Linked DNA regions of Prochlorococcus marinus str. MIT 0917. The protein of the gene in region 2 interacts with the protein of the main gene of each other region in a pairwise test. Links are inferred from orthologs where the notes say so. Each region holds a gene or a part of one and is shown on either strand. Other genes may lie near its edges.

What was found.
Region 1: the proteins of rpe (region 2) and eno interact in binary tests that used the Escherichia coli proteins (3 or more experiments, as listed by UniProt). The link is inferred for Prochlorococcus marinus str. MIT 0917 from one-to-one orthologs.

What each region holds. Positions count from the first base shown.
Region 1 is NZ_CP114784.1:1,602,825-1,610,029, reverse strand. What follows is about bases 2,064-4,976. They hold eno (phosphopyruvate hydratase), read right to left. Parts: upstream 4,215-4,976; coding sequence 2,913-4,214; downstream 2,064-2,912. Other genes in these bases: O5637_RS08925 (ATP-dependent Clp protease ATP-binding subunit), read left to right, coding at 4,402-4,976; O5637_RS08935 (ABC1 kinase family protein), read left to right, coding at 2,064-2,916. Outside these bases: O5637_RS08945 (NAD(P)/FAD-dependent oxidoreductase), read right to left, coding at 1-651; O5637_RS08940 (hypothetical protein), read left to right, coding at 920-1,225; more of O5637_RS08935, read left to right, coding at 1,228-2,063; more of O5637_RS08925, read left to right, coding at 4,977-7,167. UniProt on the Escherichia coli protein: Catalyzes the reversible conversion of 2-phosphoglycerate (2-PG) into phosphoenolpyruvate (PEP). It is essential for the degradation of carbohydrates via glycolysis.
Region 2 is NZ_CP114784.1:175,499-183,247, reverse strand. The notes cover bases 251-3,023. They hold rpe (ribulose-phosphate 3-epimerase), read left to right. Parts: upstream 251-1,147; coding sequence 1,148-1,900; downstream 1,901-3,023. Other genes in these bases: O5637_RS00940 (LptF/LptG family permease), read right to left, coding at 2,904-3,023; ccsB (c-type cytochrome biogenesis protein CcsB), read right to left, coding at 1,919-2,866; glpX (class II fructose-bisphosphatase), read right to left, coding at 251-947. In the rest of the region: more of glpX, read right to left, coding at 1-250; more of O5637_RS00940, read right to left, coding at 3,024-4,091; lptB (LPS export ABC transporter ATP-binding protein), read right to left, coding at 4,095-4,820; O5637_RS00930 (hypothetical protein), read right to left, coding at 4,896-6,461; O5637_RS00925 (DUF309 domain-containing protein), read right to left, coding at 6,598-6,978; translational GTPase TypA, read right to left, coding at 6,978-7,749. UniProt on the Escherichia coli protein: Catalyzes the reversible epimerization of D-ribulose 5-phosphate to D-xylulose 5-phosphate.

The DNA.
Region 1 (7,205 bases), 1.4 Mb from region 2 along the record:
CTTAATACCTGTTACCCCAGAATCATTACCTTCAATCTGCATTAACCTCGTCTTACTCCAATGGTTCACATTTGGTTTTGATAGCAGATCTTGCGCATGATGATCATCTGATTTTGGATCATTAGATGTTATCCAATGAACTTTTGAAGCAAATTTTGTAAGAACATTTGCTTCTTCAATCGCCTCTTTATTAATTCCAACAACCGCGACTTCACGATCTCTATAAAAAGCCCCATCACAAGTAGCGCAATAACTTACTCCTTTACCCAAGAATTCAGCCTCACCTTTAAATGAAGCTGGCCTTCCCATGGCACCACTGGCAACGACAAGTGCTTTTGCTTTAAAAGTCCCCTCTGGAGTGTAAATAGTTTTCCAGTCACCACTAGCATCAATTCCAAAAACTTGAGCTCTGCGATAATCAGCACCATACTGAGTAGCTTGATCTCTCATCAATTTCAACAAGGCCTCTCCACTCATCTCACTAGAAACACCTGGATAATTAGCAATTTGATGTGTTATCGCTAGCGCACCTACATCTGGGTTTTTATCAAGAATTACTGTTCTTAAGTCTGCTCGGGAAGTGTAAAGCGCACAACTGCAACCAGCAGGGCCACCACCAACTATGACAACATCAGTTTCAATAGTTTCCAATGGAAAATCTCTTAGTTAGGTTTTGCTCCCTTTCAAAAAGAGAAAGGGTGTTTTGAGATCACTTGGGTTAATAGATTAGACTTTTACCCCAAATCAAATCAAATGTTTGTATTCTTCAACTCTAATGAAAATATTCTAGGTTGAGCGATAACAAACAATCTTCTAAATAGATTTAATTGATTAAGAGCAAATCTGCATATATCCAGTTTCAATCTGAAGACACAAAAAACCCTGTATCTTCTAAAGTGAAAGCTGAATAATTAGATCATTGAGTGATTCAGAAATACTCCTCAAAGCAGCTATAAACCGAATAGCAGCTCGAATAACTGAGAACGTGATCAATTCTGCCCAAGAATTCACTGAAATTACTGAGGAATTACCTCAAAAGCTCCAAAATGAATGGTCTAAATTCAAAGAAGAGGTTATTGAAGAATCCGAACGTCTAGAAAAAAAGGCTAATGCATCAAAAGATAAAAGTTCTAAGGAACGCGTAAGCAAAGAAGATTTAATTCAAATACAAATAGATAATCTCAGATCAAAGGTTATCGAAATCAATAAAGATATTGAGGGGTAAAATTGATATTTATAGCTAGTCAACTAAAAAGATTTTCAAGAGCCCTTAGGATTTGGACAATATTACTAGGTTTACTTTTCTATTTATGGTTTGATTCTAAAAAATGGACTTATTTAAAAGGATATAATTCTAAAAGAAGAGAAAAAAGAAATACTTTAAGGGCAAAATGGCTTACAAAAGAATTAGTTAATCTAGGTTCAGCATTTATAAAATTAGGCCAACTTTTATCAGCAAGAGCTGATGTTATTCCATCTGCATGGGTAAACGAGCTTAGCTCGCTTCAAGATAGAGTTCCACCTTTTGAATTTGAAAAAATTCAAAATATCTTAAAAAAGCAGCTTCGTAATTCATATAAAAAAATCATAAGTATTGATCAAATACCAATTGGCTCTGCATCTCTTGCTCAAGTTCATAAAGCTAGATTAATTGATGGAAAAAATGTTATTTTCAAAGTCCAAAGACCAGACATAGAAAAATTTTTCAGACTTGACTTAGATGTAATGAATCAAGTTGCAAAAGTTGTGCAAAGAATAAAGTCTCTAAGCAGAGGTAATGACTGGGTAGGTATCGCAAAGGAGTCTAAAAGAGTCTTAATCAGAGAACTAGATTTTCGAATTGAAGCTCAATATGCTGCAAGATTTAAACAACAATTTATAGACGACTCAAATATTTTAATCCCAAGTGTATTCTGGGAGTTAAGCACAAGTAAAGTTTTATGTTTGGAGTATTTACCAGGAATCAAGATAAATGATATTAAATCTCTAAAAAGTAATGATATTGATACTAGTTTAATCGCAAAAATTGGAGCTACAAGTTATTTAAAACAATTGGTTAATTACGGTTTTTTCCATGCTGATCCTCATCCTGGCAATCTAGCTGTTTCCAGGGGTGGTTCTCTTATTTACTATGATTTTGGGATGATGGGTTTTGTCTCTGAGCGTATTAGAGGCAGGCTCAATTCAATGATCAAAGCCGCAGCTCTAAGAGACGTTAGTGGACTGGTTAAAGAACTGCAAATAGCTGGATTAATAGAAAAAGATATCGAAGTAGGTCCAGTAAGAAGGTTAATAAGAATAATGTTAAATGAAGCCCTCACTCCTCCATTTGATTCTCAAATCATAGAAAAGCTTTCTGGGGATATATCTGAACTGGCTTATGGGAAACCCTTTAGAATACCAATTGAGTTGATTTTTGTTTTTAGAGCATTATCAACTTTTGAAGGAGTCGGAAGATATTTAGACCCTGAATTTAACTTAATAGCAATAGCAAAACCATTCCTTCTCCCTCTAATGACTTCAAAAAATCAAGACTCTAATGACTTATTTAATGAATTAGGAAGACAAGTTTCTGAAATAGGTAGTAAAGCTGTTGGGCTACCAAAACGCTTGGATGAAAATTTAGAAAGACTAGAACAGGGCGACTTGCAACTTCAAGTGAGAATGGGTGAATCGGACAGACAACTCAGAAGAATGATTAATGCTCAACAATCACTAAGTAATTCTGTTCTTCTGGGCTCACTTGCAATATCCTCAGCTTTACTAGCTTCAACGAATAGACCTTTTTTATTTCTCATACCAGTAACTATTGGATTTCCAATAGCTCTAAGCTGGATTAAATTAAAATTTAAGATGAGAAGCGAAAGTCGTTTAGATAATTTTCAAGGAAGTAAAAGCTTTAAAAGTGACAATTAGCTCTGATAACTTCCTCGTGGTCCCAATCCAACAAGTCCAGCATATGTGGCTTGACTACCTAATTCATCCTCAATACGAAGTAATTGATTATATTTCGCGACTCTTTCACTCCGACTCAATGACCCTGTTTTAATTTGACCAGATTTAGTTGCTACTGACAAATCAGCAATAGTTGTATCTTCAGTTTCTCCGCTTCTATGACTTATGACAGTTGTATAACTTGACCTTGATGCAAGCTCTATAGCTTCAAGTGTTTCTGTAAGAGAACCTATTTGATTAACCTTAATTAATATTGAATTTGCAATATTCTCATCAATGCCTCTTTGTAAACGAAGTGTGTTTGTGACAAATAAATCATCTCCAACTAATTGCACATTTTTGCCAAGTCTTTTCGTAAGCAAGCTCCAACCATCCCAATCATCTTCAGCTAATCCATCTTCAATAGAAATGATTGGGAATGAATTAACTAACCCAGCCAATTCCTCAACCATTTGCTCGCTGGAATAGGAATTCCCACCATAAAAATATTGCCCTTCCTTATAAAATTCCGTACTTGCAACATCCAAAGCTAAAGAGATTTGCTCCCCTGGGATAAATCCAGCCTGTTCAATTGCTTGCATTAAAAGGTCACCTGCAGCTTTATTACTTTCAAGATTTGGAGCAAATCCTCCTTCATCACCCACAGCTGTTGATAAACCTTTCTGAATCAATAAATCTTTAAGCGTATGAAAAACCTCAGCTCCCATTCTTAATGCTTCTCTGAAGCTTTCAGCACCATGAGGAACCAACATAAATTCCTGAAAATCTAAATTATTTGCAGCATGTTCTCCTCCGTTAATGACGTTCATCAATGGCACTGGCAATAAAGATGACATTGGTCCACCTAAATACCTATACAAAGGCAAACCCAATCCATTAGCCGCCGCTCTTGCTGTTGCCATGCTTACAGCAAGAATTGAATTTGCACCAAGATTTGATTTATTGTCTGTATCATCGAGTTGTTTCATTACCGAATCAACTGTGGCTTGATCTAAAGCAGAAAGGCCACATAGAGCAGGAGCAATAGTTTCTTCTATATGACCAACAGCCTTGATAACTCCTTTACCAAGATAACGTTTACCACCATCTCTTAATTCATGAGCCTCATGGGCTCCAGTGCTTGCGCCACTTGGAACAATCGAACGTCCAATAGCCCCTCCTTCTAAAAGCACTTCAGCCTCTACAGTTGGATTGCCACGAGAATCCAAAACTTCTCGGGCCATAATGGTATCGATTACTAGTTCTAGAGAGTCAGCCACGAATTTAAGATGAATTTTAGATCTTATGAACTACATTATTCCTATGTGTTCCTGAATTGCTAATCTAGCTTGCTTTCCAAGACCTAATCAATCAAATTTGTCTTAACAAGAAATACACATATCGATAAAAAGGTCTCAATCAAAATTCAGAAGGCAAATGACCACTTTGAATCAAAATTGATCGAAAATGAATGGAAGCCTAACTACAGAACCAGATTCTTTTAGCGATGAAGCTTGGAGTCTTTTACTAATAGCTGAACAATCAGCCAGAAGGTGGCGACATCAGAATTTAGATGTTGAACATCTTATCCAAGTTCTTTTTAGAAATAGAAAATTTTTGAAATATACCGATTCCTTACCTGTAAACCATGAAGAAATAAATGAACTTTTAGAAAATTTTATCGCTGAACTTCCCATAAACAACCAATCAGACTTATTTATTGGAGAAGATTTAGAAATTCTTCTTGAAACAGCTGATGATTTTCGCTCTCGATGGGGATCTAATCAAATAGAGATATCTCATATCCTTGTCGCAATTGGTAGAGACAATCGCTTAGGAGAAGATCTTTTTTGTCAAGCAGGTCTCCCTAGTGAAATTCTTGAAGCGGAATTGAGACGACTACCAGCACCTAAATCATTTAAACAATCAAAAAGAACTACCACTCAACAAATAGAAAATAGACCACAAAAAATTCCAAGAACTTCTGTATCTACCAAAAAAACTTTAAAAAATCCTGACCCCGAGCCACTTGCTCCAATCATTAAAGAAGAGATCACATCAAAAGAAGAACCTTTAAAACTTAATGAAACGCCAAGTGCATTGGATTTATACTGTAAAGACCTTACTGCCGAAGCTGCCAATGGGAAATTAGACCCTGTGATCGGCAGAGAGTCGGAAATCAAAGCAATTACAAAAGTTTTATCTCGAAGAGGCAAAAATAATCCCGTACTTATTGGTGCTCCAGGTGTTGGTAAAACAGCAGTCGCAGAATTATTAGCTCAAAAAATAGTAGCCAACGAACTTCCTGATTCTCTTCAAGGTTTAAGACTAATTTCACTTGATATCGGCGCATTAATAGCTGGAGCTAAGTTCAGAGGGCAATTTGAAGAACGATTCAGATCATTGTTAAGTGAAATAAGCAATAACGAAAAAGGAGTAATCCTATTTATAGACGAATTGCACTCGATTGTAAGCAAAGACAGATCAAATAACGATGCTGGCAGTCTATTAAAACCGTTATTAGCTAGTGGGGACTTACGCTGTATTGGCGCTACGACTCCAGATAATTATAGACGTACGATCGAAAAAGATCTTGCACTTGATAGACGATTTCAGCAAGTATCAATCAAAGAGCCTAGCTTAGATTTAAGCTTAAAAATTCTAAAAGGACTTAAAGAAAATTATGAGTTTCATCATGGAGTTACTATTACTGATGAAGCGCTAAGTACAGCAAATCGCTTATCTCATAGATATATAAGTGATAGATGCCTACCTGATAAAGCTATTGATTTAATTGACGAGGCTTCAGCTCAAGTAAAAATCGAATCTGCATCAAAACCAAAAATCATAGAAGAGAAAGAATCTCAGATCAATCATTTGGAGTCTTCAATCCAAAAGGCAAACAAAGAGACAACACTAGAGACTATAAATAATCTTGAAGAACAGAAAGAATTGCTACTATACGAGCTAGCTCAGATCAAACAAAAATGGCAAGATCAGATTGAGAAAACAGCTGAATTAAAAGAACTAAAAATAAGAGCTGAAGAACTAAAAAATTTAACAAGAGAAGCTGAAATCTCTGGTGATTTCGAAGAAGTAGAAAGACTGAAATATGAACAACTTTTTCAAATCAAAGAAAGAATAAAAGGAATAGAAGCTTCTATTCAAGAAGATAATGAATATGGAAATTCCTTGCTAATAGAGCAAGTTGACCCAGAAGACATAGCTGATGTTGTTTCAAGATGGACAGGAATTCCTGTTAGCAAAGTTTTATCAGGTGAAAGACAAAAACTTTTAAATTTAGAACAAGACTTAGAAAAAAAAGTTATTGGTCAATCAAATGCAGTTCAAGCAGTCTCAGCAGCAATCCGTAGAGCAAGAGCTGGAATGCAAGACATAAGAAGACCTATAGGATCATTTCTTTTCCTAGGCCCTACAGGTGTTGGGAAAACTGAGCTTGCCAAATCACTAGCAAGTTCTTTATTTGATGAAGAGGATGCTTTATTGAGACTTGATATGAGTGAATTTATGGAGAGGAATGCTGTTTCAAGACTCTTAGGTGCACCGCCTGGATACGTGGGATACGAAGAAGGTGGGCAATTAACCGAGGCAATTAGAAAAAGACCTTATGCAGTTTTACTCCTTGATGAGATAGAAAAAGCTCATCCAGAAGTTTTCAACATCCTTTTACAGGTGTTAGACGATGGAAGACTAACCGATTCTCAAGGTCGAACAGTAGATTTTAGAAATACCATTATTGTTATGACCAGCAATCTTGCTAGCAAAGCAATCTTAAATAATTCACTTCAAGTTCAAAGCGAAAATTCAAATAAAAATACCCTTGCACAAGAATTAGATCAAAAAATCAACGAAGCTCTAACAAAACATTTTCGACCAGAGTTTTTGAACCGCATTGATGAAGTAATAAGATTCAGCCCACTAGAACCAGAAAGTTTAGAAAAAATAGTGCGACTTCAACTTGAAGAACTAAAGCAGCTTCTCAAGCACCAAGGGTTAGATCTGTATGTTGACGAAACCACCATTAAAACTCTTGCTGATGAAGGCTATGAACCTGAATATGGGGCCAGACCTTTAAGAAGAGTGATTCGAAGAAGATTAGAAAACCCACTGGCAACACAAATTTTAGAAGAGGCTTTTGAAGATGCCAGATCAATAAGGGTTGAAACTAAAGATGATGAGTCTAAAAAACTTCTTTTTTTTATAGATAACTAATCTATCAAACATAAGTTAGTCTAGGTTTATAGTCATTC
Region 2 (7,749 bases):
GCTGTTTGATCAAGCGTACTAATCACAAGGCTACTCGTTCTGGTGAAATCTTTTTCAAATTTAACTCCATCAAAAAGCAATCCATCTGTGATCCCACTACCAGCAAAAGCAACATTTTCTCCTGAAGCAAGTTCATTTGCTTCGTAGATCTTGTCAATATCAGTTATGCCCATTTCATTCAATCTTTTTATATTTCCCTCTTTTGTATAGTCAGCCCATTCTGATGTTTGAGCTATTGCGGGATCATAAACAAGTTGTCCTTGAAAATGTCCTCCAAGTGCCCTCATGGCAGCTGCTGAAATAACTCCTTCAGGAGCAGCACCAATACCCATTAGGCAATGCGTACCAGTCCCCTCAAAGCCGCATGCTATTGCCGCCTGGACATCTCCATCTGAGATAGGCTGAATTCTGGCACCAGTAGCTCTGATTTCAGAAACCAAATTTTTATGTCTAGCTCTATCCATAACAACAATGGTTAAATCACTTATTGCTATACCTAGACAGTCACTCAAGATTTTTATATTTTCTGTAGGAGTTTTTCTGATATCAACTTTGCCTTTAGCGGCTGGTGGAGCAGCTAATTTATTCATATAAAAATCTGGAGCATTGAATAATCCACCCCTATCTGAAGCTGCTAATACAGCCATCGAACCACGCTGGCTGTTGGCACATAAATTTGTCCCTTCACAAGGATCTACCGCAAAATCAACTCCAGGACCTGTTCCTGATCCAACTTCTTCTCCGATATAAAGCATTGGAGCTTCATCTCTTTCTCCTTCTCCAATAACGATCCTTCCTTGCATCTGAATCGTTCCCATTCTTTTTCGCATTGCCTCCACGGCAGCGGCATCAGCCTCATCTTTTTGACCCAAACCAGTCAATTGAGCCGAAGCAATTGCAGCTTGCTCAACTACTTCAAGAATTTCTTGGACGAGAGTACGATCCACTTTTTGCAGCTAGGTAAAGAAATTTACGCCTTAAGGCAGACAATATTGTAAGTAATTGAGGGCATTGAAAAATGCTCAGAAAAAAGTACTCACAAAAAACTTATTATCTGTTGATAAGCAATAATTACTGTATCAGTGCATGGTCACACTAGAACTTGTGACCATGAATTAATAGACTCTCTGCCACAAGACAAAAAACAATGAACCAATCAATTTCCTCAGCAATTTTTTCTGAACACCGTCCAGTCCAAATAATCCCTTCAGTCTTGCCAGCAGACTGGGCAAACATGGGGCAATGCGTAAAAGAGCTTGAATTGGCGGGTGTAGACAGAATTCAATTTGATGTAATGGATGGGAACTTCGTTCCAAATCTCACATTCGGTCCTGAAATGATTTCCGCATGCCGAAAGTATTGCAAAGTTCCATTTGAGACTCAGTTAATGGTTAGTCAATACAATTGTGAAACCATGCTTGAGGGATATGTAGAAGCAAGTAAGGGTTCAAACGGAGAGCCAGGAGTTGTAATTGCTCATGCTGAAGCTAATGTTCACCTTCATCGAATTCTTGGCAGGATTCGTCAACTAGGAGGGTCTCCCTCCGTAGCCATTAATCCTCATACTCCAATGGAAATGGTCAAGGATGTGCTTGATATGGTTGATCACGTTCTAGTAATGACTGTTAACCCTGGATTTGGCGGGCAAGCTTATATTCCAACAATGCTCAGCAAAATCACTAAATTAAGAAAACTAATTATAGAAAATGGATACAATGTTGATATAGAAGTTGATGGAGGAATAAAAGCAGATTGGTCATTATCTCAATGCTGCGCTGCAGGGGCAAATTGTTTCATAGCAGGAAGCGGTATGTTTGCTTATCCAACACTTAAAGAAGGTTGTGAGGCACTAAGGAAAGTAGCTAATGATGCACAGAATGGAATAATTATAGAAAAATAGCTAGTTAAATATTAATTACTATGTACCAAAAAACCAACCATAACTGTGCAAACCAACTCCAAGAAGGTTAACTCCAATATAGCAAACAATAATAACAAAAAAGCCTGCTATAGCAAGCAATGCAGGCTTTTTCCCCTGCCATCCCTTTGTTAGCCTAGTATGCAAATAAGCCGCATAAACCAACCAACATATCAAAGCCCAGGTTTCTTTAGGGTCCCAACTCCACCAACTACCCCAAGCTTCATTAGCCCAAACAGCACCGCTAATAAGACCTACTGTAAGCAACAAAAAACCAGCCGTTATTGATCTATAACTTAAAGAGTCAAGTTGCTCAGCATTTGTAAATTCAACCGGATCTATTGAATTTAGGTTCCCATTTCTGTCATCAAGATATAGCTCAGAAATTCGCCTAAACGAACCAGACCCAAATGAGCTATTACGGATATTCAATTGCTTTGTTCCATCAACAAGAAAGACACCAAAAGACAAAATCGAACCTATTAGTAATGCAGCGTAAGAACACATAATTACACTCACATGCATTACCAACCAACTAGACCTAAGTGCTGGAACTAAAGGAGCAGAAGTTTGCAAATTCTCAGGTAAAACAAAACTAGCAAAACCTATTGAAAGTAATGAGATAGGAGTCGCCACCGCAGAAACTATTGGGGAGCGCCATGATCTTTCAACGAAAAGTTGAGTCAAGGTACAACCCCAAGTCAAAAAACAAAGAGACTCATAGAGATTACTAATTGGGAAATGTCCCGATTGCCACCATCTCAGAATCAATTGACTAGTTAGAAAAAGGTTGGAAATTGCGACTAAAAATCTAGCTTTTGAGGAATCACGGCTACCAGCAACTGACCAAAACGAGATAGGCAATGCAATTAATAAGGAAAGAAAGGCTACAAACCCAAGAGAAACAACGGGGTCAAAAGGAAAATTATTTGACTGAAAATCAAGCATTGATAAAAGCAACTAGAGATTATTTAGAAAGATCAGGTCATTTGCTTGCCTGTTTTAACAAGAAACTTCCTCCTAACATAGACAAAAAGACAGGAGACCAAGCAGCAAAGAAAGGATTTATTATTCCTTTGACTCCAAGAGAACTAAAACTAAAACTCAAAATGTAATAGATAAGTATCAAAATAATACTTAACCCGAAACTTTGACTTCGGCCCCCTCCTTTTTTTTGCATTACACCAAAACTACAACCAATCAAAGCAAAAACTGAACAAGCTATTGGTAAAGTAAATTTTTCTTGAATTCTTACTTTCATTCTTCTTGCTTCTTTAATATTGCCACTACTTCGATATAACTCCAAAGCCGTATTCGCTTCTCCTAAATTCATATCATTAGCATCTTTTGGCAGTTGAGCAATATTTGTAAGTTCAGTACCTAATGGATATAAAAAACTCAAGAATTTTGTTCTTGTATTACTTCCGTCAGGACTAAGTGTCAAAATATCTCCTTCAAAAAACTCCCAATTATTTTTATCACTATTCCAAATTCCTTTTTTTGCCTTGAGCATTTGAGTGAAGCCCAATTTTGAAAAATCAATTACTGTGACATCCAACATTTGCCCATCAATAAATTTCCAAGCATAAAAAAGGTGAGTAACTCCTCTTTTTTTATAGCTTGAATATGGATCTAAAATTTCTCCTTTCTTTGAAAAGATAATATCTTCTCCCTGTTCATTTGTAAAAGATTTACCTAAGGAATTTGCTAACATGATTTCAGCATTTTTATTTGTACTTGGAACAATATTATTATTAAAAATGAAGGTCAAATATGACATAAATATCGATAAGATTAAGCCAGGTAAAATCAGTCTATATATTGATATACCAATACTTTTCAATGCCTTTATTTCACTATTATCATTTAGACTTCCATAAGCTAATAAGGTTGAAAGTAACATTGCCATAGGGAAAGAAATAACAATAAAACTAGGTAATTTTAGCAATAGAATCTGAACAGCAACAGAGAAAGGTAGACCAATCTCAACTATTTTTCTAATCAAATCAAAAATAACTCCTACCGAAAGAGATACGACGGTAAAAGCGGCTATTGAAAACAATAAAGGAGGTAGTAATTCAAAAAGTATCCATCTATCTAACAACGGAATTATTTTGCATTTCCTTTCTAGTAAATTTTGAACTCTAGATAATAAAAATATGTTATTAAACATAGCTTAATCGAATGAATTACCAAGATAACTCTGTTTAACAACCTCATTCCTTGTTAGTTGATCTGAAGATCCGTCTGCAAGAATTTCACCTTGATTAAGGATATAAGATCTTTCGGTTATAGCCAATGTTGCTCTAACATTGTGATCAGTAATTAATATACCTATATTCTTATTTTTTAACTTCTTAATTAAATTCTGTAGATCATTAATAGCTATAGGATCAATTCCTGCAAAAGGCTCGTCTAAAAGTAAAAATTTCGGCCCCAAACGTCCTACAGCTAACGCTCTTGCTACTTCACATCTGCGTCTTTCTCCACCGGAAAGTTGATGTCCCAAGCGATCAAGGAAAGAGACCAAATTAAATTCCTCAATCAATTCTTCACGTTTTTTCCTAAAAAGAGAAATTGATAACTTAGCTTGAGAAAGCGCAATATCCAAATTCTCAATAACTGTAAGATTTCTAAAAACACTTGGTTCTTGAGGTAAATAACCTATTCCTAATTGAACTCTTTTTGTCATCGAAAAATTTTCAATACTATTTCCATCCAAGTAGATATTGCCTTTATTTGGCTTAATCAGACCCACGATCATATTAAAAGTACTAGTTTTACCCGCACCGTTTGGCCCCAAAAGTCCAACGACCTCCCCAGGGTTAACATTTAAATTAACGTTTTTTACAATATTTTTATTGGATAAAGTTAAGTACAAACTCTCAATAAGTAGAGTCATTTCAATAGAACCTATCAGGTAGAAGCTTATACATAAGAATTATTCGATAATAAACTATAGATCTCATATATGAGGTTAATCAACAATTCTCTCAACCCAATATAAGTAGAACATCTCTGAATCATGAAAGGAGTTCTCAAATTTTGAATCAGCAATTACACTAAATTTTTCAAAGTAAAGAGGGACATCACCTGGCTCCAAATTCTTAATAGATGATCGATTACTTAAAAGTAGTAATAATTTATTTACATTAGGAAATTTATCTAAATATAATTGAACTTCATCAAATGTTTTTGTATTACTCCTGTCTAATATAAGTCGATTAGCCCACTGAGCATAACTTCCATATCCATTCAATTCAGGCAAGTAGAATTCTCTATCAAGATATCCCGAAACTGTAGCCACTTCAACATCTCTAGTTGCAAATATTGGAAAATCCTCCCATCCTTTATTCTGAATATATTGAGCAGTTTCCTTTCCACTAGAATACGGTACCCGAAAGTCATTGATAACCATATGAATCCCAACAACAAAATGTATAGTTAAACAAATGGTAAGTAATCTAGGGAAATGAAATAAATTACCTTTAGTGAATAAATTTTGGTGATTAGAAAATATAAATTGCTGATCTTGATTAGCTAGTGCCAACCATACTGAAGTAATAATCAATAGAAAATAATATCCATAATGTCTTGATCCATCACCCAAAAATAAAAAATAGTTGAAAAGAAACAAAAATATAATACCGCTAAAAAAATAAATTAATGCTGGACGATAAGATTTAATAAAGGTGACTGTACTAATAAGCAAAATCAAAGTAATTAAAGCACATAAAACTAAATCAAACGATCTACTTGAATTAGGAATAATAAGCATATAACCTCCAAAAACCTGTCCTATCACTCTAAGAAAATGACGTAAATCAATAAAAGAAGAAAGTAACTTAACTGAATCTCTTACTTGAAGAAGACTAAAAGCTCCAAAACACAATAGCGCAGAAGAGATAGTGATACTAGAAGTTAAATCTATAATCCAATTTTTGTTGCTTTTATAATTTTTTCGTTGATTAGGATTTAAGAACCAATCTAAAACTAGAGTCATTCCAATAGCAAATGCTAATGACCAGGACAAAGCTTGAGTATTAGCCAAAAGGCCAATACACAAAGAGAATGGTATGTAAGTTTTCTCTTTTAAATGATAAATAGAACAAAAAATAAATATTATTAATTCTGCTATAACATAATGACGACACACAATAAAATATTCCCAAAAAGGAAAATATCCAAAAGTAAATATGGCTTTAGTAGTTAGATCAAAAGGACTAAATCTCCAAAAAATTATAATTGCTAAACTACCTAAAAACCAATGCATCAGTTGCATGCTTATGGGTGTACTAGTAATATTTTTCGAAAAATAAATTAATAATGACCAGAGGATAGGATGTCCGGATGGTGCGTTATTTTTCCATAAATCTATTAAATTATCACTTTGCCAAGCCACTAGCCATCCTTGCATCTCATCCCTCCAAAGAGCATGATTAAATGCACCAAATAGACCTATGATTATAAATAAAACAGGTAAAAATATCTCATAAAAGTGCTGATCAGGTAATTTTATTTTATTGATTCTTTTAAATTCCATTTTTGATTTATGCAGAATGTCTATCTTTATAATTTGGATTGATGAAATTGAACCTAAGCAAAAAAGGATAACTAGAAAAATAATATGAAATCATCGCACTTTAAATTGCAAAACTGTAAGAGACTTAACAAAATTTTCAAAGGAAACTGAGAACGGGCACGCTGCAACCAGAAAGGTCTTTACCAATTTGTAGAAATTTCAATCTCATTGAAACGCATTTAGAAAGCCCTTCAATATCTAATCCAAAATTACCTAAATGAAATCTTTTTAATCTACCCAATGCTTCTCCGTAAAGTATCGTCGCTCCATTTAGATTGCTATTTTCTAGATGAACTTGCGCAACAGCTACTTGCAATATTCCCTGTATCAACTGCCTTTCAACCCCACCAGTCTCATGCCATATCTCTTCAAAAACATCGTGAGATTTGTACCACTGGCAAGAATTAAATAATTTCATTCCTATTTCAAAACGATAATCATTTATAAATAAATCATCTTGTTTATCTACAAAAGTCATTATTTTTTCAAATTTTTCTTTGCATTAATTTTTCTCAGTCTTATAGATTCAGGAGTAACTTCCAACATCTCCCCTGGTCCAATGTATTCAAGAGCTCTTTCTAATGTCATTTCAATTGGGGATTGCAATTGATCTAACTCATCTGCACCAGCTGATCTCATGTTGGTAAGTTGTTTAGCTTTGCAAATATTTAATTCAAGATCTTGTGGGCGATTATTCTCTCCAATAATCATTCCTTTATAAACTTTAGCTCCAGGAGTAATAAAAAATTGTCCACGGTCTTCTGCATTTTTTAAGGAATAGAAAGTAGCTACACCCTCTTCAAATGAAATAAGGACTCCATTTCTCCTTTGTTCAAAATCTCCTACAGATGGCCTGTATTCAAAAAAAGAATGACTCATAATGCCTTCACCTCTTGTTGAACGAATAAACTCACCCCTAAATCCAATTAGGCCTCTTGATGGGATAACAAATTCAAGTTGAGTTCGATGATCAGTGCCCGTTTCCATATTTTGCATTTCACCTTTTCTAACCCCAAGGCTTTCAATACAAGCGCCAATAGAAGCCTCAGGAACATCAAGGACTAGGGTCTCAACCGGTTCGCATTTAATTTCATCAATTGTTCTAAAAATGACTTGTGGTTGAGAAACTTGAAATTCATACCCCTCTCTTCGCATTGTCTCTATAAGAATTCCTAGATGTAACTCTCCTCTCCCACTAACAGAAAAACGATCAGGTGAATCTGTATCCTCGACTCTTAATGCAACATTC